3 regions of the Stappia sp. genome follow, and region 3 is predicted to be linked to each of the others. Evidence: riboswitches for the same ligand, from Rfam matches in the RefSeq annotation. Region 3 holds a riboswitch; each other region holds the start of a gene.
What was found. Region 3 has a riboswitch for cobalamin ahead of ABL312_RS09550 (hypothetical protein). Riboswitches for the same ligand answer to the same signal wherever they lie in the genome.

Region 1 (9,466 bases), 120 kb from region 3:
GTCCCGATGCCCATGGCGGCGAGATGGGCGCCGCACTCGTCTCCGCGAACATCTCGCCGCATGCGCCGGAGGCGGAGCGCTGGAGCACGCTGTGGATGTTCATGCAGTCGGGGCCGGGCGTCTTTCGCGGCGACCTGAGCTTCTACACGCAGGACGACAGCCTGATCGCCCGGCTTGCCGACATCGACACGGCCCGCACGCCGGTGCACATTCTGGTGGGGGCCTATGATCTCACCTGCACGCCGGAAGACGCGGAGCGCACCGCGCGCGCGATCCCCGGCGCGACCCTCGCCGTGATGGACGAACTCGGCCACTTCCCGATGAGCGAGCACCCGGACGGCTTCCGGCCGTTCTTCCTCGATGCGCTCGCGCGCATGCGGCAGCCGGTCCCGGTGGGGGCCTAGCCGGGGGGACGTCAGGCCCGAACGCGGCTTCGGCCAATGGCCGGCGTCGTCACCACGGGGGGATCCGGCGGCGTCGTGTGGCCTCAGCCGGCGTCGAGCAGCGCCGCGATCCGGCGTTTCATGTCGTCGCGGGTGCGGTCCACGGTCGCGAGCAGCTCCTCCAGCCGGAAGAAGTCCATGGTCTGGAACGTGCCCACGGGCGGCGAGATCAGCAGATCGGGCCGGCTGGACTTCAGCTTCTCCGTCACCAGCGCATGCAGGACGATGGAGAAGGAGCCCATCCAGGTCTCGAGCGCGCCGGGCAGCTCACCGGCGCTCGGCACGTCGATGCCGGTCACGTCGACCGCCACGGTCGCGTGGCGCTCCGCGTCGAGCACGTCGAAGGGCGTGGGGTTGGTGAAGCCGCCGTCGATCAGGACCCGCCCGTCGAGGCGCACCGGCGTGAGCAGAACGGGCAGCGCGGAGGACGCGGCAATCGCCGGCAGCAGCGGACCGCTGTCCAGAACCACGTCGTCCTGGGCGTGGAAATCGGTCGCCACGATCTTCACCGGGATCGACAGCGCCTCGAAGGTGGCGGGCAGATCCGCCGGCAGCACCGCCTGAAACAGCACCACCGGGTCGATGATCGCGGGTCGCGTCAAGTCCAGCAGCGAGGACAGGGGGCGGCCGGTGTCGAGAAACAGTTTCTGCAACAGTGCCCGGCGTTCGACGAAGAGGTCGATGGCATAGGCGCGGATGTCCCGGCCGGACATGCCGGCGGCAAAGAGGCTCGCCAGGATCGAGCCCATGGAGGTGCCGGCCAGCTGCACCGGCCGCACGCCGAGTTCATCCAGCACCTCCAGAACGGGGATGTGGGCGAAGGCCTTGGCCGCGCCGCCGCCGAGCGCCAGCGCCAGACCCTCTTTGCCGGTCCCGGCCGGGGACGCGGGGGGCACCGCAGTCGCCGCGTATCCCGGCGGCGCGAGGCACGACGCTCCGCCGGCCAGCGTGAGGGCGAGAAAGCGCCGGCGACCGATCAATCGCGCGCCGTCTCCCTGTGCCACGTCGGTTCGAGGTCGGGACGCCGATGCGCTCATGCCGAGGTCGGCGCGGGCGCCCGTCCGTGCCCGGGCCCGGCGCTATGCCCCGGTCCGAAGGTCTCGCGCAGCGACAGATAGGTCATCAGATCGCGCATGGTCAGGATACCGGCGAGTACGCCGTCGTCGGCCACCGCGAGGCGGCTCACCTGAAGCGCGTTCATGGTCTTCAGCGCCTCCCAGACCGGCGTGTCGGAGGCGATCACGGCGGCGCGGCCGGCCTCGGGCAGGATGTCGGCGACCGTCCGTCCGGCCCAGTCGGCGCGCGGATAGGCGCTGGCGTCGCGCACATGCACGCAGCCGATCACCTTGCCTGCGCGCAAGACCGGATAGGCCTTGTGGAAGTGGCGGTAGAAATAGTCGTCGACCAGCTCGGCGAGGGAAATCTCCGCCGGAACGGAGATCGCCGGACGGGCCATCAACTGGCCCGCCGTCAGCCCTTCGAAGCCGATCCGGGCCGCCATCTGGGATTCCGAGGCGCGGGCGGCGCTGATGATGAAGAAGCCGATCAGGGCCTGCCACATGCCGCCGACGAAATTGCCGCCGATCACGCTGACGAGGCCGAGCGCCAGCAGCAGGCCGCCGAGCAGGCGGCCCATGGTGGCGGCGGTCCGGGTGGCGCGCATCAGGTTGCCGGTCCAGCCCCACACGGCGGCGCGCAGCATCCGTCCCCCGTCGAGCGGGAAGGCGGGAAGCAGGTTGAAGGTGGCGAGCACCAGGTTGAGCAGCGCGAGATAGGACAGGAGCACGACAAGCGGCGACGGCTCCGCCGCGCCCGACAGGGCGAGCGCGGCGAGATAGAACGCGCCGGCCAGCACGTAGCTTGCGAGCGGTCCGGCGACGGCGACCAGAAACTCGGCGCGCGCGTTCGTCGGCTCGTCCTTCAGTTCCGCCACGCCGCCGAAGATGAACAGCGTGATGTCGGAGATCGGCATGCCGAACTGGCGGGCGACCATGGCATGGGAAAATTCGTGGAGGATGATCGAGGCGAACAGCCCCAGCGCCCCGGCGATGCCGAGCGTCCAGGCCATGCCCGGCGCGAGGCCCTCGATCACGGCCGGAAAATAGCCCGTGGCGAGGCTCCAGCTGATCAGGATCGCGATCAGGAACCAGCTGAGATCGAGGTTCACGCGAAAGCCGAGCAGCGTGAAGATGTGAAAGCGCTTTCCGGTCAACACGGCGATGGTCCTGGGTTTGGGTATCGAGGGAGGAGCGGCGAGACGAGCGGGCGGCCGAACCTCCCGACCCCGATCGTACACCCCGCGGGCGGTGGCGAAAACCGCGTGTGTGGCCGGCGCCCGCCCATCCCCGATTGATGCGGGTCAATGCGTGCCGGGGGGCCCGGCGCGACCCTTGGAGGCTTTCGCGGTCTCGAGGCTCCGATGAAAGAACCGCCCGGCAGACGACGGATCGCACAAGCCCCCGCAACCCGATGGACACCGCAGCCATGCAATCCGAACCGATCATCACCTTTCGCCATCTCGATCCGGCCCCGGAGATCCGCGCGCATATCCTGGAGCGGATCGAAGAACTCGAAAAATACCATCCGCGCATCGTCAGCTGCGACGTGGTCGTCAGCGCGCCGCAGAAGGCGCATGTGACGGGCCAGGAGTATGTCATTCGCGTGACGATCCGCGTTCCGGGGCCGGACATCCGCGTGGAGCGCAGCCTGGGGCGCAGCGAGGCGGTGCACGACATCAACCTCGCGGTCCACAAGGCCTTCGATGCCGCGCGGCGCCAGCTCAAGGAGCAGGCCCGCAAGATGGGCAAGGTCGAGGTCAAGCATCACGCGCCGATCCTGCATGCGCGCGTCGACCGGCTGTTTCCGGGCGAGGGCTACGGGTTTCTGGCGGCCGACGACGGGCGCGAGGTCTATTTCGAGCGCGACAATCTGACCGCCGGCGACTGGAACGCCATCGCGGTCGACACGAAGGTGCGCTTCCGCGAGGCCTTCGGCGAAAAGGGCGCCTATGCGACCAATGTGGCGATCCTGGACTGAGGGGATCGCAGCCAAACGGGGGCGGCGCCGGGCCGCCTTCGATCCGAAAGACCCGGGGAGGGGCGTGGTGACGGACGAAACGAAGCGTGAGGCGCAGGCGCGGGAGACGATCCTGTGGTTCGAGGAGGTCGGGCGCGGCGATGTCGCGCGCATCGGCGGCAAGAACGCCTCGCTCGGCGAAATGGTCACGGCGCTTGCCCCGCGCGGCATCGCCGTTCCGCCCGGCTTCGCCACGACGGCTGAGGCCTACTGGCGGTTCGTGTCCGAAAACGGGCTCGACCGGGACATCGCCTCCGCCTTGCTCGACTTCAAGCGCGGCGCCGCGACGCTCGCCGAGACGGGCGCGCGCATTCGCGCGGCGTTTCTGGCCGGCGTCTGGCCGGGTGACATCGCGGAGGCGATCACGCTCGCCTATGGGGAGCTGTCGCGCCGCATCGGCCGCCCGGCGGCGGATGTCGCGGTGCGCTCCAGCGCCACCGCCGAGGACCTGCCGGACGCGAGCTTCGCCGGGCAGCAGGAAACCTATCTGAACATCGAGGGCGAGCAGGCGTTGCTCGACGCCTGCCGGCGCTGTTTCGCCTCGCTCTTCACCGACCGCGCCATCAGCTACCGCGAGGCCAGGGGCTTCGAGCATGCGAAAGTGGCCCTGTCCGTCGGCGTGCAGGCGATGGTGCGCTCCGACAGGGGCGGGTCTGGGGTGATGTTCTCCATCGACACGGAAACCGGTTTCGACAAGGTGGCGGTCATCAACGCCGCCTGGGGGCTCGGCGAGACGGTCGTGCAGGGCAGCGTCGACCCGGACGAATACATCGTCTTCAAGCCGCTTCTGGCCGATCCGGATCTGGTGCCGATCGTCGGCAAGCGCCTCGGCGCCAAGCGGGAGAAGATGATCTATGCCGGCGCGCGCGGCGATGCGACGGCCGCGCCGACGCGCATCGTGCCCACATCGAAGGCGGAGCGCGCGGCCTTCGTGCTGGAGGAGGCCGACATTCTCCGGCTGGGGCGCTGGGCGGTCGAGATCGAGGCGCATTACGGCTGCCCGATGGACATGGAATGGGCGCGCGACGGGGTGAGCGGCGAGCTTTTCATCGTCCAGGCTCGGCCCGAGACCGTGCAGTCGCGCCGCGATGCCACGCTGTTTCGCAGCTACCGCGTGGAGACCCCCGGTCCGGAACTGACGCGCGGGCTCGCCATCGGCGACGCCGCCGTCGCCGCGCCCGTCTGCCTGATCGAGGACGTGGCCGACATCGACCGCTTCGTCGACGGCAGCATTCTCGTCACCGGCACCACGGATCCGGACTGGGTGCCGGTGATGAAGCGCGCCGCCGGCATCGTCACCGATCACGGCGGACGCACCTCGCATGCGGCCATCGTCAGCCGCGAGCTCGGTCTGCCGGCCATCGTCGGCACGGGCGCGGCGACCCGGTTGCTGCATTCGCAGCAGGAGGTGACGCTGTCGTGCGCGCAGGGCGACGAGGGCGTCGTCTTCGACGGGGTGGCGGAGATCGCGGTCGAGGAGATCGGTCTCGACGACATCCCGCGCACCGACACGAAGGTGATGCTCAACCTCGCCAATCCGTCCGCCGCCTTTCGCTGGTGGCGGATGCCGGCGGATGGCGTCGGGCTCGCGCGCATGGAGTTCGTGATCGCCAACCACATCCGCGTGCACCCGATGGCGCTCGCCCATTTCGAGCGCGTCACCGATGCGGACACGCGGGCCGAAATCGAGGCGTTGACCGCCGGTTACGCTGAGAAGACCGAGTATTTCGTCGACCGTCTCGCGCGCGATCTGGGGCGCATCGCGGCCGCCGTGCATCCGCGTCCGGTCATCATCCGCATGAGCGATTTCAAGACCAACGAATACGCCAATCTGCTCGGCGGGGCCGATTTCGAGCCGCGGGAGGAAAACCCGATGATCGGGTTTCGCGGCGCGTCGCGCTACTATTCGCCGGCCTATCGCGACGGCTTCGCGCTCGAATGCCGCGCGATCCGGCGGCTGCGCGAGCGGATGGGCTTCGCCAATGCCATCGTCATGATCCCCTTCTGCCGCTCGCCCGAGGAGGCCGACAAGGTGCTCGCCGTGATGGCCGAGAACGGGCTGCGGCGCGGCGAGGACGGGCTGAAGGTCTATGTCATGTGCGAGATCCCGGCCAATGTTGTGCTGGCCGATGCCTTCGCCGAGCGGTTCGACGGGTTTTCCATCGGCTCCAACGACCTGACGCAGCTGACGCTGGGCGTCGACCGGGATTCCGAACTGCTGTCGCATCTCTTCGACGAGCGCAACGAGGCGGTCGAATGGATGATCGCCAACGTCATCCGCGCGGCGCAGGCAAGCGGCGCGAAGGTGGGGCTGTGCGGCCAGGCGCCGAGCGATCACCCGGAGTTCGCCCGCTTTCTCGTGGGCTGCGGCATCGACTCCCTGTCGGTGACGCCGGACAGCTTCGTCGCGGTCAAACGGCATGTGGCGGCGGCCGAAGCCGGGCGGCGCGACGCCTGAGGCGGACCGGGCATCCAGGGCGCGCGCGGCCGGTGCTGATCCGAATCGCCGGGGCGCGTCGTAGAGAAGGGCGCGGTATCCCGCGCTCCCGCCCGACCTGTCGCGTCATCCCGCCGGCGCTTCGTCTCATTCCGGAGGTGCCATGCCCGAGGGGCATACGATCCATCGCGCCGCGCGCGATCACCATCGCCTGTTCGCCGGCTCCGTGCTGGCCGTGTCCTCGCCGCAGGGGCGCTTTTCCGAGGGCGCGGCCCGGCTCGACGAGCGCCGTTGCACGGGCGTCGAGGCCTTCGGCAAGCATCTGATCTACCGCTTCGAGGGTGGTGACGTCCTGCATGTGCATCTCGGCCTCTTCGGGCGCATTCGCAAGCGTCGGCTGCCGGCGCCCGACCCCGTCGGGGCGGTGCGGGTGCGCCTCGTCGGCGACACGCATCTGGTGGACATCAACGGTCCGACGATCTGCGAGGTGCTCGATCCCGACGGGCTTTCGGCCGTGGTCGCGCGCATCGGCCCGGACGTGTTGCGGGCCGATGCCGACCCCGAGCGGGCGTTCTCGCGCATCGCCCGCAGCCGGACCGGGATCGGTCGGCTCATCATGAACCAATCGGTGATGGCCGGTATCGGCAACATCTACCGCACCGAAATCCTCTGGCGGCAGGGCATTCATCCGGATACGCCGGGGCGGGACCTGCCGCGCGCGGCGCTCGAGCGGATCTGGGCCGACGCGGTGCATCTGCTGGAGATCGGGGTGCGGCGCAATGCCATCGTCACGATCGACGACGCCCCGCCGGGCAAGGGGCGCTACCGCGAGCGCGTCAATATCTTCAACAAGGACGTGTGCCCGGCCTGCGGCGGCGCGATCGCCCGGATCGAGCTCGACGCGCGCCGCGCCTTTGTCTGCCCCGCCTGCCAGCCCGCGCCGGCCGCCGCGCCCGACTGAGGCGCGCGCGGGTGGTGCCGGCGCTTGTCAGCGCCCGAAAAGCGTGTAGGCTGATCGGGCTTGGTGTTCGCAAGCGCGCCTGAGCGCGCCGAACTCAATAGGGAATTCGGACAGGGCCGACCCATGTCGGGGGCCCGATGCCGAAGCCGCCCCCGCGACTGTATGCGGAGAGCGACCGCCCGTTAAACCACTCGGATCCGTCCGTGGCGCGATGCGCCGCCGGGCGTCCGGGGAAGGTGGTGCGGAAGCCGTGACCCGCGAGCCAGGAGACCTGCCAGGCGATCACGACAACCGGCCGTCGGGTGTGACGGCAAGGAGGCATCATGACTGCACATGTTTCGACCGCTTCGGCGAGCCGCTCCGGCCTTGCCGGGATCGTTCTGGCCGCCCTGTTCGGGCTGGCGATCGTCACCGTGACGGGCCACGTCCAGGCAAGCGCGCTGCACGACGCGGCGCATGACGTGCGCCACGCGACCGGCTTCCCCTGTCACTGACGCCGCCGCGCCATGTTTTCCCGCATCGTTGCCAGCGCCGTGTTCGCTGGCGCTGCGGCCGGGCTGATCGCCGCCCTGCTGCAGCTCGCTTTCGTGCAACCTGTTCTGCTGCACGCGGAACTCTATGAATCGGGCGCCCTCGTGCATTTCGGGGGCACCCCCGTCAGTGCCCATCAGGACGTTCTCGCCTTCGACCCGCTGCGCGACGGGCTGAGCGTGCTCTTCACCATGCTCACCTACACCGGCTACGCGCTGATCCTCGTGGCGCTGATGGCCCATGCCGAAAGCCGGGGCACGCGGATCACCGCGCGCAGCGGCATTCTTTGGGGCATCGCCGGTTTCGTCGCGGTGCATTTCGCGCCGGGCTTTTCGCTCGCGCCGGAAGTGCCGGGCGTGGCGGCGGCCGATGTCTTCGACCGGCAGATCTGGTGGTTCGCCACCGTTGCGACCGCCGGACTGGCCATATGGCTGATCGCCTTCGGGCGCGGCTTCGTGGCCTGGGGCGCGGCCGCCGTGCTGCTGCTCGCCCCGCATGTCATCGGCGCGCCGGAACCTGACGTCTTCACCGGACCCGTGCCGACGGAGATCGGGGCACTGTTCGCCGCCCGCGCCTTCGGGATCGGCCTTGCCGCCTGGGTGCTCCTCGGCTGTTTCGCCGGATACTTCTGGCAGCGCGAGGGCGCCCGCGCCGGCGCGGCCCAGACCGCCCAAGCCGGGTCCTGACGCGGAACACGGGACACGGGACACCTCCGGGCGCCGGGATCTTCCCCGCGCCCGGAACGGTCGACCGCCGCAGCGCTCCCGGGGTGACGCAACCGGATCGGCGCGGGGCGCGATCCGAGATGGAAAGACTGTGAGATGGACCGTGGACTTGCCCTTCTCGGCATCGGTCTCCTGTTCGGCGGCGGCATCGGCTTCGTCGCCGCCGCCGGCAATGGCATCACCCTCGATGGCCACGAACACGGTCCGGGCGGGCACGCTGGTGCGGGACACGTGGCTCACGGGCACGCGCGGTCCGCCGCCGCCTTTGCCCAGCCGCGCGCCGATGCGACCGCCCTGTTGTCGCAGCCGGTCGCGCGGGCGGACGATTCCCTGTTCGACATCTGCACCTCTCAGGGCGCGGTCGCCGCTGCCCACAGCCACGACGAGGTGTTTTCGGTGCCGCCGGGACCGGGGGCGCCGACGCTTGATGTGTCGCTCGCCCGCGGTGCGTCGGCCGGCTGGAACCTGCATGTCGAGACGGCGGGTTTTCGCTTCGCGCCCGAGCGCGCGAGCGGGCCGCATGTGCCCGGCGAGGGGCACGCCCATGTCTATGTGGATGGCGAGAAGGTCGCGCGGCTCTATGCGCCCTGGATGCATTTCGATGCGCTGCCCGAAGGGGCCCGCGTCAAGGTCACGCTGACGACCAACGATCACCGGCAGATCGCCGTCGGCGACACGCCGCTGTCCGCCGAGGTGACGGCCGGCGAGGTCACGGTCGACGGGGGATCCTGACGCCGGGGAGCGGTGCTACGTCTTGTTTCGGTCGGAGGCGTCGCGGTCCGACGTCTTCTCCTCCGCTGTGGGCAGCTTGCGGGTCGCGATCCAGATCATCGCACCGATGAAGGCGAAGGTGCCGAGGTTGAGCAGCGTGTCGAGCAGGTCACCGATCAGCATGGCGCGATCCTTCCTGGCCGAGGGCGCGCAGGAAGCACACCACGAGCAGCACGAGAATGAAGACGAAGGGCAGGGCGCCGAGCGCGATCAGCGTCTTCACCGCGTCGATGGAGCCCGACAGGATCATGCCGGCGCCGAGCAGGCCGAGCAGCACGCCCCACACGAGGCGCAGGCGCGGCGCCGGGTCGGGATCGCCGTTGCTGGAGAAGGTGCCGAGCACGAAGGCGGCGCTGACCACGCTGGTGACGATGAAGAGGAAGGCGGCGGCGATGGTCGCCAGCGTCGTCAGCGTGGTGAACGGCAGGCGCTCCAGCAGGCCGAAGGTCACGCGGTCGACGTCGGTCCTGGTCAATTCGATCAGCCCGCCGCCGTTGTTGAGCGTGTCGAACAGGCCGATGCC
Region 2 (9,466 bases), 1.1 Mb from region 3:
GCGAACAGCCGGCACAGGCCGGCGACGATCAGGCTCTTGCCGACATTCGATCCGGTCCCCTGGATCATCAGGGCGGGCGGCCGCCTCGCGCTCACGGGCGATCCTGCTCCTCGAGCCGCGCGCCATAGGGGCGGAATTCGTCCGGCACGGGCAGGCGCGTGAGGTGCAGCTCCAGCGCCAGCCGGATGGTCGGACGCACGGCGAAGAGGATCGAGCCGATCAGGAACAACCACGTGCCGGCATAGAGCAGGCTGTCGTAGAAGAAGAACACGCTGCCGATGACGAAGAACACGGCGGCCAGAAACTCCACCAGCGTGCGCACCAGTTCATAGCGGCGCACGAGCTCCCCGTGATCCGGCGACGCCCGGCGCGTGCTGCTGTCGAAGAGTTTCATCTTGCCCCCAATTGCTTCGTCCGCCTCGTTCTAAAACTCGATCCCCTCCTGCGGCTTCACGCCGGAGCGGAAGGGATGTTTCACCTGCGTCATCTCGGTGACGAGGTCGGCGATCTCCAGAAGCTCGTCCTTGGCGTTGCGGCCCGTGACGACGACATGCACGTCCTCGGGCTTCTCGTCGCGCAGGAAGGCCACCACCTCCTCGATCGGCAGGTAATCGTAGCGCAGGACGATGTTGAGTTCATCGCACAGCACGAGGCGATAGTCGCCGGAGCGGATCATCTCCTTGGCCGCTTCCCAGGCCTGACGCGCCGCGTCGATGTCGCGCTGGCGGTCCTGGGTTTCCCAGGTGAAGCCCTCGCCCATGCGCTTGATCGTCACCAGATCGGAAAAGCGCTCCAGCGCCATGCGCTCGCCGGTCTCGATGCGCCCCTTGACGAATTGCACCACGGCGACCTTGTGGCCATGGCCGAGCGAGCGGAACACCATGCCGAAGCCCGCCGTCGACTTGCCCTTGCCCTTGCCGGTGTGGACGATCACCAGGCCCTTCTCGATGGTCTTGGTGGCCATGATCTTGTCGCGCGCGGCCTTCTTCTTGCGCATCTTTTCCGCGTGGCGCGCGTTGAGCTCCGCGTCACTCATCTCGGCTTTCCTGTCGCTCACCCGATCGTCTCCCCCTGTTCGATTGTCAGCGCCGCGCGCGTCGAATTGCGCCGCGGCGTCCAAAGGCCGCGCTCCACCGCCTCGCGGAAGCGCGCCGCGATTTCCTCAAGCGCCTTCGGATTGGCCTCGGCGAGAAAGTCCCGCACGCGCGGATCGTCCAGATAGGCGTCATAGAGCTGGTCGAAATGATGGTCGCCCACCGCGTTGGTGGTGGCGGCGAAGGCGAAGAGATAATCGACCGTCGCGGCGATCTCGAAGGCGCCCTTGTAGCCATGGCGCATCACGCCGGCGATCCACTTGGGGTTCGCCGCGCGACCCCGCACCACCCGGCCGATCTCCTCGCCCAACGTGCGGATCACCGGGCGCTCGGGGCGCGAATGGTCGTTGTGATAGACCTTCGGCGCTTCGCCCTTCAGCGTCTCGACCGTTGCCGCCAATCCACCCTCGAACTGGTAGTAATCGTCGGAATCGAGCAGGTCGTGCTCGCGGTTGTCCTGATTGTGCAGCACCGCGTCGACCCCGGACAAGCGGTCTTCCAGCGCATCCCGCGCGCCCTCGCCCTGCACACCGCCACCATAGGCATAACCGCCCCAGGCGAGGAACGCGTCGGCGAAATCGGCACGCGCCTCCCACCCGCCCTCGTCGATCAGGGCCTGCAAGCCCGCGCCATAGGCCCCGGGCTTCGAGCCGAACACGCGGAAGGTGGCGGCGCGGGCCGCCGCCTCCGCGCTCTCGCCCTCGGCCGTGCGCCGGCGGGTCTCGCGCTTGATCGCCTCGGCCAGGGGATTGGCGTCGGCAGGCTCGTTCAGCGCGGCGATGGCGGCGACCGCCGACTGGAACAGATCCATCTGGTGCGGGAAGGCATCGCGGAAGAAGCCCGACACCCGCAGCGTGACGTCGACGCGCGGGCGGCCGAGCTCGGACAGCGACAGGATGTCGAAGCCGGTCACCCGGCCCGACCCCGGTTCCCACTTCGGCCGCGCGCCGATCAGCGCCAGCGCCTGGGCGACGTCGTCACCCCCGGTGCGCATGTTGGCCGTGCCCCAGCAGGACAGCACCACGGCGCGCGGGTAGTCGCCCTCGTCCTGGAAATGCCGCTCGACCAGCCGCTCGGCGCTCGCCGCGCCGATCCGCCAGGCGGTTTCGGTCGGCACCGCGCGCACATCGACGGAATAGAAATTTCGCCCCGTCGGCAGCACGTCGGGCCGTCCGCGCGTCGGCGCGCCGGACGGCCCCGGCGGCACGAAACGTCCGGCGAGCGCGTCGACCACGGCCGCGATCTCATTGTCGCCGGAGGCCGCAACCGCCGGGGCGATGCGCGTGCGGATTTCCTCCAGCACGGCGGCGGTCGCCGCGAAGCCTTCCGGCGCCGTCCCCGCCTCGACCAGACGCGCGGCCAGCAGTTCCAGCCGCTCGACCGTGTCGCCGACGCTGCGCCAGGGCGCATCGGACACAGCCGTGAGCGCCGCCGGGCGCGGGCCTCTCCACTCGGCCTCGAAGGCGCAGTCGAGCGGGTCGAAGTCTGTCTGGCTCGTGATCCCGGCGCGCGCTTCGCTTGGCCGGGACGACGCGGGCGCGAGACCCAGATCCTGCGCCAGCGCCCGCGTCAGTCCCGCATTGCCCGCGCCCGCGCCGCGCGGCACGCGCACCAGCGCGGCCAGCAGATCGGTCAGCAGCCGCCCCCGCGGCGCTTCGCCCAGCACATGCAGCCCGTCGCGGATCTGCAATTCCTTCAGGTCGCACAGATGCGCGTCGAGCCGGGCGAGACGGGTCTCCTCGTCCATCGCGTCGGTGAGGCCGATGTCCGCATCGAGCCCGGCGCGCGTCGCGGCATCGAGAATATCGCGGGTCAGCGCCTTGAGCCGGCGCGGATCGACGCCTTGGGCCAGATAATACTCGTCGAGCAGCACCTCGAGTTCGGCGGCGACGCCGTGGCTTTCGGCGCGCGTCAGCGGCGGCGTCAGGTGATCGACGATGACGGCCGAGGTACGGCGCTTGGCCTGCGCGCCCTCGCCCGGATCGTTGACGATGAAGGGATAGACGTTCGGCACGGGGCCGAGCACGGCCTCGGGGTAGCAGGCCGCGCTCAGCGCCAGCGCCTTGCCCGGCAGCCATTCCAGATTGCCGTGCTTGCCCAGATGCACCACCGCATCGATCCCGAAAACCGCGCGCAGCCAGATGTAGAAGGCGAAATAGTGATGCGGCGGCACCAGATCCGGGTCGTGATAGGTCTCCTTCGGATCGATGTTGTAGCCGCGCGCCGGCTGGATGCCGACGACCACCTGCCCGAAGGTCGTGACCGCGAGCCGAAAGGCGCCCTCCGCCACATGCGGGTCGCGCTCCGGCGCGCCCCAGCGGTCGGTGACCGCATCGCGAACGCGCGCGGGCAGCCGCGCGAAGTGGTCGCGATAGATGTCGAGATCGAGCGTCGCGCCGCCGGTGCGCACCGTGCGGTCGGCGAGTGCGTTGGTCGGCCCGGAACTGATGACCTCCATCAGCGCCGCGCTGTCGGCCGGCCGCCCCTCGACGCGGTAACCCTCGCGGGCGAGGGCGGCCAGCACGTTGACGCAGGAGGCCGGCGTGTCGAGGCCGACGCCATTCGCCAGCCGTCCGTCCTTGTTGGGATAATTGGCGAGCACCAGCGCGATTTTCTTCTCCGCTGCCGGCATTTGGCGCAGCCGCGCCCAGCGCGCGGCGAGATCGGCAACAAAGCCGATGCGGTCCGCCTTCGGCACGAAGCGCACGGGCCGCGACTGGGTCAAGGTGTCGCGTTCTCCCTGCTCCTTGAAGGAGACGGCCCGCGTGGTGATGCGTCCGTCGACCTCGGGCAGCACCACATGCATGGCGAGATCGCGGATCGACAGGCCCTGATCGGCGTCGTTCCACCCGTCCTGAGAGGACGAGGCGAAGATCGCCTGAAGCACGGGCGCGCCTGGCGCATCAAGTGGGGTCGGCTCATGCGCGCGCCCCGCCTTCGACACGGCGAAGGCAGTGGCATTAACCACCACGTCCGGCGGCGCGGCCTCGAACAGCGCCGCCAGAACGCCGGCCGATTCCGCCTCCTTCAGCGAGGCGACGAAGACCGGCAGCGGGTTGAGGCCGCGCTCCCGGAACGCCGCCACCAGCGCGTCGACGGGGGCGGTCTGCCCGCCCTGCAGCAGCGCCCGATAGAACACGAGCGCCGCGACAGGGGCCTCTGCATCGTCCCAGGTGGCCGTGAGATCGGAAAGCCCGGGCGCCGACACCCCCGGCAGATAAAGACCCGCGCGCGACAGCGGACGCGGCGGATCGGGCTCCGCCGCACCTTCAAGAAGATGCGCCGCATAGCGCAGCATGTTGTCGGCGTTCTCCGGCCCGCCCTCGACCAGATAGCGCCACAGCCGCTCGACCGCGCCCGCCTCCAGCGTGGAGCGGGCCGCGAGATCGGCGTCCCAGCGGTCGTCACCGGGCATCACGGCGAGCGCAATGCCATGGCCGCGCGCCAGTTCCGTCAGCCGCTCCAGCCCGTAGGGCCAGTATTCCGCGCCGCCGAGCAGCCGCAGCACGATCAGCCGCGCGCCCTGTGCCGTCGTCTCGGCATAAAGGTCCACCGAATAGGGATGCGACAGCGCCAGGAAACTGGCAAGCCGCAACCCCGGCGCCCGCTCCCCGAGCCGCTCGGCGGCGGCCGCCAGCGCCGACAGCTCCGTGTCGGCGGCCGACAGGACGAGAAGATCGGCGGGCGACTGCTCCAGGTCGACCGCCTCGTCGCCCTGATCGATCGCCCCGCTGCGGCCGGCGAGAATATGCATGCGCGCGCCCCGTCCGATGCCGGCCTCAGGCGGCGTCCGCCTCGGCGAGCAGTCCACGCACACGCGCGACATCGAAGCCGGCGACCCCGATCGCCACGAGATGGCCGGGCGCGCGCGCGTCGCGGGCGAACCATGCCTCCACCCGCGGGCCGACCGCCTGCACCATGGCGGGTGCCGCCTTGCCAGAAACCGCGACGGCACCCTTGATCCGCAAGACGCCGGGAAGCGCCATCGCGGCGGCGACGCGCGCCTCCAGATCCTTGAGCGACGCCACGGCAGGCACCGCGATCACATGGCTTTCGAAGTCGTCGTGATCGTGGTCGTGATGATGGTGATGATCGTGGTCGTCGTGATCGTCGTGGTGGTGGGGGTGGTGACCGCTCTCGTGATGGCTTTCGCGGCCCGTCATGTCGTCTTCCGAGGCGCTGCCGCGCCCGAGCAGCACGTCGGCCGAGAGGACGCCCTTTTCCGCCGCGACGATCTCCACCGCCGGGCGCAGACGCGCGGCGACCTTCGCCCGCACCGCCTCCAGCGCGGCGGCGTCGACCAGATCCGCCTTGTTGAGCACCACGAGATCGGCGCAGCGCAGCTGGTCCTCGAAGAGTTCCTCGACCGGGCTGTCGTGGTCGAGCGCGTCGTCGGCCGCCCTTTGGGCCGCGACCGCCGCCTCGTCGCTGGCGACCCGGCCTTCGGCCACGGCGGCCGTGTCGACCACCGTCACCACCGCGTCGACGGTGACGCGCGTCTTGACGCTCGGCCAGGAAAAGGCCCGCACCAGCGGCTGCGGCAGCGCCAGCCCCGACGTCTCGATGACGATGTGATCGGGCGCCTCGTCCCGGTCGATCAGCATTTCCATGGTCGGCAGGAAATCGTCGGCCACCGTGCAGCAGATGCAGCCGTTGGTGAGTTCCACCACATCGTCGGCCGCGCAATCGGGATCGGCGCAGCCGTCGACCAGCGCGCCGTCGAAGCCCATGTCGCCGAACTCGTTTACGATGAGCGCGATGCGCTGCCCCCTGGCCTCGCGCAGGAGGTTGGCGAGCAGTGTCGTCTTGCCCGCCCCCAGAAAGCCGGTGACGATGGTGGCGGGGATTTTCGGCTTCGGCGCCTTTGCGGATGCGGTCATAGGCGGATCTCCGGTTGGCTGGCGTTCGGTTTGAGGACGAGCGGCAGGCCGGCGGCGACGAGCACCGCCGCCTCGCAGGCCTGGGCCATCATGCGGTTGAGGCGGCCCTGTTCGTCGCGGAAGCGCCGGGCGAGCGCGTTTTCGGGCACGATGCCGGAGCCGACCTCATTGGTGACGAGCACCACAGGCCCGGCCGCGCCGCGCACGGACTCGGCGAGCGCGGCCACCTCGGCGGGGATATCGGCTTCGGCGAAGAGACAATTGGACAGCCACAGCGTCAGGCAGTCGACCAGCACGGCGCGATCGGGCGCGGCCTCGCGGGCGATCACCTCGGCGACGGCGCGCTGTTCCTCGATTGTCGTCCACCCGGGGCCGCGCTGATCGCGATGGCGGGCGATGCGCGCCTCCATCTCGGCATCGAAGGCGCCGCAGGTCGCGACATAGACGGGCTCGCGGCCGCTGGCACGGATGAGCCCTTCGGCGAAAAGGCTCTTGCCGGAGCGCGCGCCGCCGGTCACCAGCACGCTGCGCACGGCCGGGGCGGCCTCCGTCATGGCGCGGCGCGCGACGCGGCCGGGACACGGCCCGGCGGGTGCGGGAACGGGAAATCACCTGCGCCGGGGGGAGGCCCGGCGACTGCGAGACGAATCATGGAGCCCTCCTGCCGTCCACCCGACGGCGCGTGACGCGGTTTCGGCCGGCTCGTCTCCTGGCTTACGGGTCGTCGCCCGGCCCTGCCCTTCCCGGGCTTGTCGCCCAGTGGTCATGCAGGAAGGCTCGCCGCTCACAGTTGCGGGGGCAGCTGCGGATTCGGGAGCCCTGATTGGGTCCTCCCCCACCGCATTCCGAATTTCTCCTCCCGCGGACTTCGTCCGCTGCGGGAAGACCGGACATGCCTATCCTTACCGCGCCGGACGGGCTTCAACAAGAGCGGGCACGCACGCCACGCGCCGCGCCGCCCACTGCAAACCTGCAAGCCCGCGCACCGACAACCGCGCCGCCACCCCATGGCGCTGCCGCGATGGCCAACGCCCGCGCTGTGGAAAAGTTTTCCGACAAAAGGCTTGGCAAATCGGGACGGGATTTGCTAGAAGCTCGCCACCGACGCGATGCACTGCATCGCCAAGCGTGATCCCCGGTAGCTCAGTTGGTAGAGCAAGCGGCTGTTAACCGCTGGGTCGCTGGTTCGAGTCCGGCCCGGGGAGCCACCACGCTCCTGTTTGATTGTCCTCCCGACATTGACAGATCTTGACCACGCCGCGCATTGACGATGCTGCGGCCTTATGCGTTATCCCGCCTTTCCTGCCTCTTACCCGTGTCCGTTGCGCCTGTCGTCGGCCGTATGCTGTGATCGCGGCATTCGAGTCGTCGATTGAAGGATATGGGCATTGTCTGACAAGGATCGGATGGCCGCCGGAGAGGAAGAAGCCCGGCGCCGGATCGCGGCGTGCAAGGCAGCCCGAAACGAGGAGCTCGACCTCGGCGGTCTGGCCTTGCAGGCGTTTCCGCCGGAGGTTCTGGAGTTGACATGGCTGAAACGGCTCTTTCTCGGCCTGTCGGCAAACGCCCGGAAAATGCCGTGGTTCAGAGTCACTGAAGACGACAAACAAACAGCGAACGTGTTTCAGACGTTACCAAGCGAATTTTCATCCGCGCTATCGCGTCTGGAAGTGCTTGACCTGAGTTGGTTGCCAATTTCAGACCTGTCCCCGCTTCACGACCTTGATCACATGCGGGGTCTAAACTGCGCCTTCACACTTGTGGACAACCTCTCGCCACTTCGAAAATCCGCGAACCTCGTTTACCTCGTGTGTGATCACACTAAGATCCGCAATCTCAAGCCGGTCACAGATCTCCCTCAATTGCTGGGCCTCACTTTCTCGCATACATCGATCACAGATCTAACTTCTATCGATAGCCTAAGAAACCTGCAAATACTCGACTTTTCAGAAACGGCGGTGATCGACATAGAGCCGCTCAAAGAACTTGTATATCTGGAGAACCTAACGCTACACCACACAAGAGTTCGCGACCTATCGCCAACACGAGGGATGATGCAGCTGCGGGCTCTCGACTTTTCTGGAAGTGAAATAGACGATCTGACCCCACTTCAAGGATTGGCAGAATTGCAATGCCTCGCGTTCTCCAGAACTGAAGTCGCTGATCTGTCCGCGCTCCAAGAGCTAACGGCGCTGCAGAGCATAAACTGCTCCATTACGCAGGTCACAGACCTCTCGCCAATCGCGACACTAACGGCGTTAAAGAACCTTCAGTGCTCCGGGACGCAGGTAAAAGACCTAACGCCGATCGCAGCCCTAACGAAGTTGCAGAGCCTCGAGTGCTCTGGGACGCAGGTAAAAGACCTATCGCCGATCGCAACCCTAACGAATTTGCAGAGCCTCGAGTGCTCTGGGACGCAGGTAAAAGACCTAACGCCGATCGCAGCCCTAACGAAGTTGCAGAGCCTCGGGTGCTCCAGTACTCAGATCAAAGATCTATCTCCGGTTAAAAAACTAACAAGATTAACATTTCTTTCCTGCAAATTCACTTTGGTGACCGACCTCACACCGATCCAACCCCTCTCCAGATTACAACACCTCAATTTCACTGGAACCAATGTTTCCAGCCTCATACCACTACAAGATCTGATAGGACTGCGATCATTGGAGTGCGCCTCCACCAGAATTGTCGACCTCGTGCCACTCAAGGATTTGCCCCAACTGCAACATCTTGGCTGCTTTGATACAAGAGTGGACGATCTCGCGCCGCTCGAGAGAATCCTCACACTAAGAATTCTAGCGTTCAGCAACACAAAAGTAGCAGATTTGACCCCGCTCTCGAGGTTAAAGCGCCTAGAGCAAATCGGCTGCTCCGACACAAAGGTCAGCGACCTCACCCCGATCGCCGGCCTCACGGCGCTGCAAATCCTTCACTGTTCCGGCCTGAAGATCGAAACGCCGCCACCGCCCGAGTTCTGGATGAAGGACACACTTCAAAACCTCCGTTTCCACAGAACAAGGATCCCGGGACTTCCGCCCGAGGTCCTGTCTTCTTCCCCTATAGATAACTGCCTCCAGTCCCTGCGCGCGCATCTCGCCGATCTGGGCGACGCGCCGGTAGAGATGAGCGATGCCAAGCTCATGATCCTCGGCAACGGGCGGGTGGGAAAAACCCAACTCGTGCGGCGTCTGCGCGGCGAAGGTTTCGAGGAAAACGCCGACTCCACGCATGGCATTCTTGTCGCCGATCTCGCCGTTCCCGGGCGCCCAGCCGGCGATCCCGCGCGGTTCCATGTCTGGGATTTCGGCGGGCAGGACATCTATCACGGCACGCATGCGCTCTTCCTGCGCAGCCGCGCCGTCTTCGTGATCTGCTGGACCCCGGCAATGGAGGACAGCGACACCCATGAGCATGACGGCCTGCGGTTTCGCAACTTTCCGCTCGCCTATTGGCTCGATCACGTGCGCCAGTTCGCCGGCGACGACGCCCCCG
Region 3 (9,466 bases):
GAGGCCAGCGCATCGCGTGCCGCACCGGGGTCGCAGCGCAGGCAGAAGCGCGCCTCCTTGCGCCCCAGGCCCAGATCGAAGAGATGCGCCTGTCGCGCCTCGGCGTCGATTGCCCCGGTGTCCTGTCCAAGCGCGGAGACCGTCGACGCGGCGGGCGGGCGCCTCCGCTCGCGCGTGACCGCGAGAAGAATTCGTTGGCGCTCGGGCGGCGTCTCGGGCGGATCGAAGGTGAGCGCGCGCACGTCGTCGTCGATCGCAAAGCGCAGCGCGCCGCCATCGGTCACCGCCACGATGTCCTGACCGTCGCGGGAGACCCGCGTCCTGGATCCCGGTGGCGCCGTGAACTCCGCCACCGCGCCGACGACGCCGGTGACCCAGGTTCCCGTAACGTCCCGCAGGGAGCAGATCACGAAATCGCGGATCTCGTCCGTATCCCAGGGGAGGCGGCGACAGGCGACGCCGAGTTGTGCGAACCGGTCCGGCAGGGCCGCCCAGATCGCCGCGCGCGCCGCCTGCGTCCGGCTGCCCCATCCGGCGATCTCGTCGCCCGTTCGCGCGCAGCCCAGACACCAGCCGGTCTCCGGGTCGAGCTTGCAGGTTCCCACACACGGGCTGGCGTTTGTCATGGGGTCTCCCTCTCCGGGGGCGGGGCGAGCGCGGCGAGGATCGCGTCGAGCCCGTCGGTCAGCGCGGCCGGGCCGGGCTGCAGGATCAGCGGCGACTTGATCTCGGTGATGCGGCCGGTGCGCACCGCCGGAATGGTGTCCCAGCCCGGCCGGCCCGCGATTCTCTCGGGACGCACCTTCTTGCCGCACCACGAGGCGAGGATGACATCGGGCGCGGCCGCGATCACCCGATCCGGCGTCACGATGCGGTCCCTTGCCTTGTCCTTGCCGGCCAGTTCCGGAAAGGCCTCGCGCCCGCCCGCGATCCCGATCAGCTCCGACACCCAGCCGATGCCGGTGATCAGCGGCTCGTCCCATTCCTCGAAATAGACGGTCGGGCGCGGACGGCCCTCGGCTTGCGCCGCGACCTGCGCCAGCCGTCGCTCATAGCGGTCGGCCAGCCGCGCGGCTCCGGCCGCCTGACCCACCGTCGCGCCGAGATGCCGGATCATTGCGAGGATGCCCGCCACGTCGCGCTGGTTGTAGGCGGTCACCGTCACCCCGGCCCGGATCAGTTCCGCGGCGATCTCCGCCTGCAGGTCCGAGAAGGTCAGAACGAGGTCCGGGTCGAGCGCCAGGATCTTCGGGATATCGGCGGAGGTGAAGGCCGAGACGCGCGGCTTTTCCTGCCGCACGCCTTTCGGGCGCACCGCGTAGCCGGAAACGCCGACGATCCGATCCTGCTCGCCCAGAAGATAGAGCGTCTCGACGGTTTCCTCGGTCAGGCAGACGATGCGTTCGGGCGGAAAGCGTCGCATGCCGTCAGATCGCCGCGCGCCGGGCCTGCGCGCCGCCGCGTCGCTGGCGCGCGGGCAGCGCCAGCGGCAGCGGTTCGATCGGCATCCGGGTCGAGGCGACGAGGAGATCGCAGAAGACGGCGATGGCGGGCGAGGTGCGGATGAAGGGGTGCGCCGCCGTATAGGCGCGCATGGCCTCCGCGCGGTAGTCGGCCATGGACCCGAGCGCTCCCAGCCACTGCATGTAGCCGAGCTGGCCGAGTTCGGCCGCCCGCGTGGGGGAGACCGGGCCTATGTCGAGTTGCGAAATCGTGCGTTCCAGAAGCATCGCGCCCTCCGCGCAAGGGGCAGAAGCGCATCGGGCAGCGGCGATCTCGCGAGGCGACTGTCGTCCATCTCGGTCTCTCCGGCCCGCGGCGCCCCGCCCGGGTTCAAGGTGGCTGCGGCGCGCGGTCGGCGCACCGGAGATGGCAGGTTTCCTGACTTGCGGGTCGCTGCTTCTCCGAACCTTCCCGGGCGGATCCGCCCAGTGGCATGTTTCGAAGTCGCTCGCCGCCTACAGTTGCGGGGGCAGTCGCGGAGTTGGGACCGTCCTTTCGTCGGGGCCCGCACCGTGTTCCCTTTTCATCCGACTCGAACGAGGCGGACACCATCGCGCTCAGTGTTCCACAAGGCCCCTGACGTGTCCATGGGACGTTGCCTGCGCCCGGCGCCGGGGTCGACCCTTTCGCGACGCATGGGCCGAAATGCCGTCGTCGCGGGCGGCGTCGGGTCACGGCGGGCGCGGGGCGCTAACCCGTGACGAGGCGTGCCGCGCCCCGGGAGGTGCCGGCACCCTCGCCGGGGATCGCCGGGCGGCCCGTGGCCTCGGCGACACCTTCGATGAAGGCGGGGCTTGCGGAGAAGGGGCCCTCGACGAAGACGGGGCCGTCGGCGCCGATCTCCTGGAGGCGCAGGCCGGCCAGATGCCCGATCTCGCGGTCGACATCGGCGCGCGGTGCGCCGGCCTCGACCCGTTCGGCCCGCAGGCGTCCCCCCATGAAGCGCGCTGTCGGAACCGGCGCTCCGTTCACCGCGACATTGAGGAGCATGTCGGCCGCCGGGTCCAGCTTCACCGGCGCGCCGCCGAGCGCGCAGGCGATGATCCATGTGCCGGTCGACAGCACGCCGCAGGGTTGCGCGGACAGATAGGGGAGGAGCGAGGCATTGCTGTCATGGAGGCCGGTCAGAACCGGGGTCGCCGGGTGGAGGCCGGTCTCCTCCGCCACGCTTGCGCGCAGCGGTCCCAGAATGTCGCCCGCCCGCCGCATCGGGGGCAGAAGGCGGTCCCATCCGCGTGCGCGGGCAAGCGACGAGGGCACGGCCCGGTGCGGATCCCAGAGATCGGTATGGCACCCGAGCGAGGTCACCTCGCTCGCCGCGACCCCCGACAGTCGCCAGGCCCACCATTGCGGCCACGGCAGAAGCATTTCGGCTGCGCAGAGCACGTCCGGACACGTCCGTTCGATCCAATGCAGTTGCGCGCCGAGATTGAGCCCTCCGGCAAGCGGCGGGGAGCCCGTCTCCGCGAAGGGCGGCGGCGCGTACGTCGCGCGGGTCTCGTCGGGGCCGTCGAATTCGTAATCGAGGACGGGGCCTGCAAGCTCCCCGTCCGCGCGCACCAGCGCGGCGCAGGCCCCATGCGTGACCGGAACGATCGCGCCGACCTTCGGGGCGAACCCGGCGAGGGCGGAGACCACGAAGTCCCACAGTCGCGCTGCGTCGAAATGCGGATAGGGCGGGCCCGGCACGACAGTGTTCGGACAGCGCCGCTCGGCGACTTCCGTGCCGTCGGGGGCGACGAGCAGAACCTTCGCATTGGTCTTGCCGATGTCGATCACGGCAATGCCCGAAGGCCTGGCCGCCCGGCCGCTCATCCCGGCACGCCGGGCGACAGGGGGCGCTCGGATGCGGCGGCCTTGGCGGACGTCACGATCAGCTGCACGCCCTCGGCTTCGATCCGGGCGGCGTCCGCGTCGGGGATTTCATCGTCCGTGACGAGCGTGTGGACCCGCGACAGCGGGCACAGGACGAGGCTGGAGCGATTGCGCAGCTTCGTGCTGTCGGCCAGGATGACGAGCTCGTCCGCCCGCATCATCAGCTTCTCCTCGGCCCGGATCAGCAGCGGATCGATCTCCATGATGCCGACCGGCGCGATGCCGTGGCAGCCCATGAACATCCGCTTGGCCCAGAAATGGCCGGTGGCATCCTCCTTGAAGCTGGACAGGATGATGTTCTGCTCCCGGTAGATCGCGCCACCCGGCATCAACAGCTGGTTCTGCGAATGCTGCATCAGATAGTTCGCGATGGGCAGCGAGTTGGTCAGGATCTTCAGCGTCTTCGGCGCCAGGAAATGCACCATCTCGTAGGTCGTGGTGCCGCCGTTGAGGATGATGGGCTCGCCGTCCTTGCACAGGGCCGCGGCGGCGCGGGCGATGGCGGTCTTTTCCGGCCGTCTGAGTTCCGCGTTGGCTTCGTAGCGGGGGCCGGCCAGCGCGGTGACGCTGACGGGCGTGATCGCCTCCGCCCCGCCGCGCACCCGCCTGAGATGCCCGGCCGCGTCGAGCGCGATGATATCCCTGCGGATCGTCGCCTCGCTGGCGCCGGTCAGTTGCGAGATCTCCGATACCGTGGCGACGGCGTTGTCGCGCAAGGCACTGAGAATGACGCGATGTCGGTCCCGTTCGTGCACACCGATGTTCCGTTTTGTGTTTCGTCTTGCCACATCCGACGCGAGCCTGTCACAGGCGGCAGGATTCTGCAAGTTTGAACAAATTCGATCTTTAACGAGCTTGAACGTGAAAGAAAATGCTTGAAAGTGATTGACACTGCGCGATTGAGGCGCCTACGCTTGCGTGCGAAGTGGCCGGGCTGACAAGCGTGCCACCGAGGAGGGAGCGCGCACGTGACAGAGCACAGGCCGAGCGGACCATCGCCGTCGAGGACACTGTCGTCGAGGATCCTGTCGTCGAGATGGGAGGACGCGAAGGCGCGCGGCATGAGCGAGCCGGAGCTTCTGAGGTATCGGTCGAACCTTCTCGGCGCGGACAAGCGCATCACCAATTTCGGCGGCGGCAACACCTCGGCCAAGGTGATCGAGACCGATCCGCTGACCCGCGAGGACGTCGAGGTTCTGTGGGTCAAGGGGTCCGGCGGCGATGTCGGGACGATCGGTCTCGACGGGTTCGCGACGCTCTACATGGACAAGCTGCGCGCCCTGAAGGCTCTCTATCGCGGCCCCGATCACGAGGACGAGATGGTCGGCCATCTGCCCCATGCGACGTGGAACCTCAATCCGCGCGCGGCCTCCATCGACACGCCGCTTCATGCCTATGTGCCGGCCCGCCATGTCGACCACATGCATCCCGACGCGATCATCGCGATCGCCGCCAGCGCCGACTCCGAGAGGCTGACGCGCGAGATCTTCGGGGATCGCATCGGCTGGTTGCCCTGGAAAAGGCCCGGCTTCGAACTGGGCCTGATGCTGGAGCGGTTCTGCCTGGAAAACCCGGATGCCCGGGGGGTCGTGCTTGAATCCCACGGCCTGTTCACCTGGGCGGACGACGCGAAGTCCTGCTACGAGGTGACGCTCGCCACCATCAATCGCGCGATAGAGTGGTTCGCGCGGCGCGAGGGGGCGGCGTTCGGACGGCAGGTCGCCGAGGCCCTTCCGGCGCCGGAGCGGCGGGCGGTCGCGGCCCGGATCATGCCGCGGCTGCGCGGCCTCGTCTCCGGGGGGCGGCGCATGATCGGGCATTTCGACGATTGTGCCGCCGTGCTCGAATTCGTCACCTCGGAAAAGATGCCGCGCCTCGCCGCGCTCGGCACCTCCTGCCCGGATCATTTCCTGCGCACCAAGATCGCGCCCCTGGTGATCGACCATGACGGCGACCTGGAGGCGACGCTTGCGGATCTGCCCCAGCGGGTGGCCGACTACCGGGAGCGCTATGCCGCCTATTACGGGCGCTGCCGCCGCGCCGGGTCGCCGCCGATGCGCGATCCCAATCCGGTGGTGGTCCTCATTCGCGGTGTCGGCATGGTGACCTTCGCGGCCGACAAGGCGACGGCGCGCATCGCCGGGGAATTCTACGTCAATGCCATCAACGTCATGCGCGGCGCGGAGCTTGCGAGCGAATACCGGGGCCTGCCCGAGCAGGAAGCCTTCGACATCGAGTACTGGGCGCTCGAGGAGGCCAAGCTGCAGCGCATGCCGAGGCCCCGCAGTCTCGCCGGTCGTGTCGCGCTGGTCACCGGCGGCGCCGGCGGCATCGGCCTCGCCACCGCGCGGCGCTATCTTGACGAGGGCGCCTGCGTGGTCCTCGCCGACATTTCCGGCGAGACGCTGGACGAGGCCGTCAAGGACCTGAGCGCCGACCATCCGGCGGAGCGCATCAAGCCGGTGCGCATGGACGTGACGGACGAAGCCGCTGTGGCGGAGGCCATGGAGCAGGCGGTTCTGCAGTTCGGCGGCCTCGACATCCTGGTGTCGAACGCCGGAATTGCCTCCTCCGCGCCCATCGGGGAAACGACGCTGGCGTTGTGGAACCGGAACATGTCGATCCTCGCCACCGGGTATTTTCTCGTCAGCCGTGCCGCTTTCCGGCTGATGAGCGAACAGGGCATCGGCGGCGCCATCGTCTTCGTCGCCTCCAAGAACGGACTGGCCGCAAGCGCCAACGCCGCCGCCTATTGCACCGCCAAGGCCGCGGAGATCCATCTCGCGCGCTGCCTGGCGCTGGAGGGGGCGGCGCTGGGCATTCGCGTCAACGTCGTGAACCCCGATGCCGTGCTCAAGGGCTCGCGCATCTGGCAGGGCGACTGGCTGAAGGAACGCGCCTCGGCCTACGGCAAGGACGTGGAGGATCTCGCGGAGCACTACCGCGCGCGCAGCCTGCTCAAGCGCGAGGTCCTGCCGGAGGACATCGCGGAGGCGGCGTATTTCTTCGTCTCGGATGCCTCGTCGAAATCGACGGGCAACATCCTCAACGTCGACGCGGGAAACAGGGAGGCGTTCACGCGCTGACGCGTGCCGGCGCCGGGCGGCGCGCCTGCACGCCGGGGGAAGGAAAGGGAGGACGACGTGACCGAGATCTATGACAACGTGCGGGAGGATGTCGCGAAGATGGACGCGGCCCTGGCGCGCGACGGCGGGATCGTCCGCCTCGCGCCGGCCTGGGTGCCGCGGCTCTTCTGCACGCCGGGTCAGCGCATCCGCCTGCATCCCGACGATCACTACGCCTTCGGCGCCGGGCGCGGCGGGATCAACGAGCGCTGGTTCGCCTCCGCCGTGCGGGCCGACAACGGCCCCGGCACCACCGCGCACGAGGGCCTGTCGCTGGTCGTCGGCGAGGACGGCACGCTGCTTCCCTTCGATGCCTTCGTCGCTCACCACAAGGCCGATCTGCTGGGTCAGACGTTCTGGGACGCGCATCGGGGCTGGCCGATGTACTCCAAGTTCTTCGACAATCAGAAGCCGCTGCCCTTCCACCTCCACCAGACCGAGGAGAAGGCCGCGCTGGTCGGCAAGCGCGGCAAGCCGGAGGCCTATTACTATCCGCCGGAGGTCAACAATCACCTCGGCGACCAGCCCATCGCCTTTCTCGGGCTGCGGCCCGGAACGACGCGGGATCAGCTGCGCGACGCGCTTCTCGCCTTCGCGCGCGGCGGGGACAATCGCATCACGGACCTTGCCGTGGCCTATCGGCTGAAGCTCGGCACGGGCTGGGATATCCCCGCCGGCATCCTGCACGCGCCGCCTTCCGTGTGCACCTATGAGCCGCAGGTGGCCTCGGACGTCTTCTCCATGTGGGAGAGCTGGTCGAACAATCGCGAGGTGCCGGAGGATCTCCTCTGGAAGGACGTGCCCCGCGACCACCACGGCGACATCGATTTCCTGATGTCGCTGCTGGAATGGGACGACAATGTCGATCCCGATTTCGCGGCGCGGCGTTTCAGTCCGAAGCTGCGCACCGCGCGCTCGATCGAGGCGGGGGACGAGGCCGGCTGGGCCGAATATTGGGTCGCCTACCGGTCCCCGGCCTTCAGCGCCAAGGAGCTGCGCGTCGCGCCCGGCTGCGCGGTCACGCTGCGCGAGGACGATCCGCATGGCGCGATCGTCATCGGCGGACGCGGCCGCGTCGGCGGTCTGCCGGTCGCCTCGGCGACCCTGATCCGCTTCGGCGCGCTGAGCGAGGACGAGCTGTTCGTCTCCGCCGGCGCCGCGGGCGCGCTCGAGGTGGTCAACGAAAGCGGCACGGAACCGCTGGTGATCCTGCGCCACTACGGACCGGGCAACGCCGAGCTGGCCGCCGACGACCCGGTTCGCCGGCTGTGACGGGGCTCGCTCCAGACTGGCGCGAGCGGGTCGCGGATCCCGCCCAGATCGCCCGGCTCGACAGGTTCGTGCGGGCCGAGGGGCCGGGGCGCGGCGACCGGGTCCTTCAGGCGGTCTCCGGCGGCGGGCTTGTGCTCGACATCTTCCCCGACCGCTGCTTCGACATCGGACACGCGTCGTTCAACGGCCTGCCGCTGGCCTGGGTCGCGCCGGATCGCTGGGACGCGGCGCGGACCGCCCGGCCGGGGATGCAATGGCTGCGCGGGTTCGGCGGCGGACTGCTGACGACCTGCGGCCTCGACAGTTTCGGCCCGCCGTCCTCCGATGGCGGCCGCGAGCACGGACTGCATGGGCCGGTGTCCGCTCAGGCGGGCGAACTCCTGGAAAGCCGGGTCGGCCCGGAGGGCATCGTGATCGCCGGGCGCGTCGGTCAGTCCGCCCTGTTCGGCGAGGGCCTGACGCTCGTGCGGCGCATCGAGATCCCGCTCGGCGGCCGCGAGCTGCGGTTGACCGACCGGGTGACCAACGAGGCCGTGGACCCCGAGGGGCACATGATGCTCTGGCACTGCAATTTCGGCTGGCCGCTCCTCGACGAGGGATGTCACGTGGAGGGGCCGGGGGGGCGGCCGGCGGCCCGGGACGCGGCGGCTGAGCGGGGGCTGGAGACCTGGAACGCGGTGCATGGCCCCCGCGAAACCTATGGCGAGCAGGTCTTTGTGCACAGCGCGCCGGGCGAGGCCGCCGCGCGGCTCGTCAATCCGGCGCGCGGGATCGCCGTTCGGCTGGACTGGGACGGCACGGCCATGCCCGCGATGTTTCAATGGAAGATGCTCCGCCGGCGTCACTACGTGATGGGGCTGGAGCCGGCCAACACCCACGCCATCATGGGCCGCGCCCGGGCCCGCGCCGAGGGCGCGTTGCCGGTTCTGGCGCCGGGCGAAACGGTCACCTACCGGCTGCGTCTCAGCGTCGAGGTGCTGTCATGAGCGCGGCCGACATGTCCGGGGAAGATCTGGGGCTGGCGCTGGAGATGCGCGGCATCGTGAAGACGTTTCCCGGCGTGCGTGCCCTGTCGGGAGTCGATCTCAGGGTCCGCTTCGGCACCGTGCACGCCATCGTCGGCGAGAACGGGGCGGGCAAGTCGACGCTGATGAAGATCCTCGGCGGCATGTATCCACCCACCGAGGGCACCATCGCCATCGACGGCAAGACCGTCACGCTGGCCAGCGAGGGCGAGGCGCAGGCGTGCGGCATCCGCATGGTGCATCAGGAACTCAGCCTCGCGCCGGATCTGAGTGTCGCGGAAAACCTGCATCTGGGGCGGATGCCCCGCCGGGGTCCCTTCGTGGATCGCCGGACCATGCGGGAGAATACCCGCGCCGCGCTCTCGATCCTGGGCGCGCGTTTCGATCCCGACGCGCGCACCGGAGATCTGACCGTCAGCCAGCAACAGCTCGTGGAGATCGCGCGGGCCTATGCCGCGCGGCCGCGCATCATCGTGCTGGACGAGCCGACGTCGAGCCTCTCGGAGCACGAGGCGCAGCTGCTGTTCAAGGCGATCCGCGCCCTGCGCGCCAGGGGGCTCGCGATCCTCTACATCAGCCACCGTCTGCGCGAGGTCATGGAGATCGCCGACGAGGTCACCGTCCTGCGCGATGGCGCGCTGGTCGAAAGCCGCGCGGTGGCGGGCC

Region 1: another riboswitch for cobalamin. It lies ahead of ABL312_RS09045 (CbtB domain-containing protein); the one in region 3 lies ahead of ABL312_RS09550 (hypothetical protein).
Region 2: another riboswitch for cobalamin. It lies ahead of cobU (bifunctional adenosylcobinamide kinase/adenosylcobinamide-phosphate guanylyltransferase); the one in region 3 lies ahead of ABL312_RS09550 (hypothetical protein).

Annotation. Positions count from the first base shown of each region.
Region 1 is NZ_CP157793.1:2,057,483-2,066,948, reverse strand. It holds gene ABL312_RS09075 (alpha/beta hydrolase) at 1-404, shown strand, start outside; gene ABL312_RS09070 (patatin-like phospholipase family protein) at 488-1,339, opposite strand; gene ABL312_RS09065 (site-2 protease family protein) at 1,477-2,658, opposite strand; gene ABL312_RS09060 (HPF/RaiA family ribosome-associated protein) at 2,928-3,479, shown strand; gene ppsA (phosphoenolpyruvate synthase) at 3,547-5,976, shown strand; gene ABL312_RS09050 (DNA-formamidopyrimidine glycosylase family protein) at 6,119-6,916, shown strand; cobalamin riboswitch at 6,961-7,210, shown strand; gene ABL312_RS09045 (CbtB domain-containing protein) at 7,240-7,410, shown strand; gene ABL312_RS09040 (CbtA family protein) at 7,423-8,133, shown strand; gene ABL312_RS09035 (hypothetical protein) at 8,269-8,904, shown strand; gene ABL312_RS09030 (hypothetical protein) at 8,920-9,066, opposite strand; gene ABL312_RS09025 (BCCT family transporter) at 9,053-9,466, opposite strand, start outside.
Region 2 is NZ_CP157793.1:1,108,397-1,117,862, reverse strand. It holds gene ABL312_RS04905 (cobyric acid synthase) at 1-68, opposite strand, end outside; gene ABL312_RS04900 (YrhK family protein) at 92-394, opposite strand; gene cobO (cob(I)yrinic acid a,c-diamide adenosyltransferase) at 425-1,036, opposite strand; gene cobN (cobaltochelatase subunit CobN) at 1,054-4,848, opposite strand; gene cobW (cobalamin biosynthesis protein CobW) at 4,874-5,974, opposite strand; gene cobU (bifunctional adenosylcobinamide kinase/adenosylcobinamide-phosphate guanylyltransferase) at 5,971-6,528, opposite strand; cobalamin riboswitch at 6,656-6,880, opposite strand; tRNA gene ABL312_RS04875 (tRNA-Asn) at 7,107-7,182, shown strand; gene ABL312_RS04870 (leucine-rich repeat domain-containing protein) at 7,363-9,466, shown strand, end outside.
Region 3 is NZ_CP157793.1:2,175,252-2,184,717, reverse strand. It holds gene ABL312_RS09560 (DUF1289 domain-containing protein) at 1-626, opposite strand, end outside; gene ABL312_RS09555 (cobalamin-binding protein) at 623-1,423, opposite strand; gene ABL312_RS09550 (hypothetical protein) at 1,428-1,730, opposite strand; cobalamin riboswitch at 1,854-2,071, opposite strand; gene ABL312_RS09545 (FGGY family carbohydrate kinase) at 2,194-3,318, opposite strand; gene ABL312_RS09540 (DeoR/GlpR family DNA-binding transcription regulator) at 3,315-4,133, opposite strand; gene ABL312_RS09535 (bifunctional rhamnulose-1-phosphate aldolase/short-chain dehydrogenase) at 4,440-6,464, shown strand; gene ABL312_RS09530 (hypothetical protein) at 6,522-7,775, shown strand; gene ABL312_RS09525 (aldose 1-epimerase family protein) at 7,772-8,761, shown strand; gene ABL312_RS09520 (sugar ABC transporter ATP-binding protein) at 8,758-9,466, shown strand, end outside.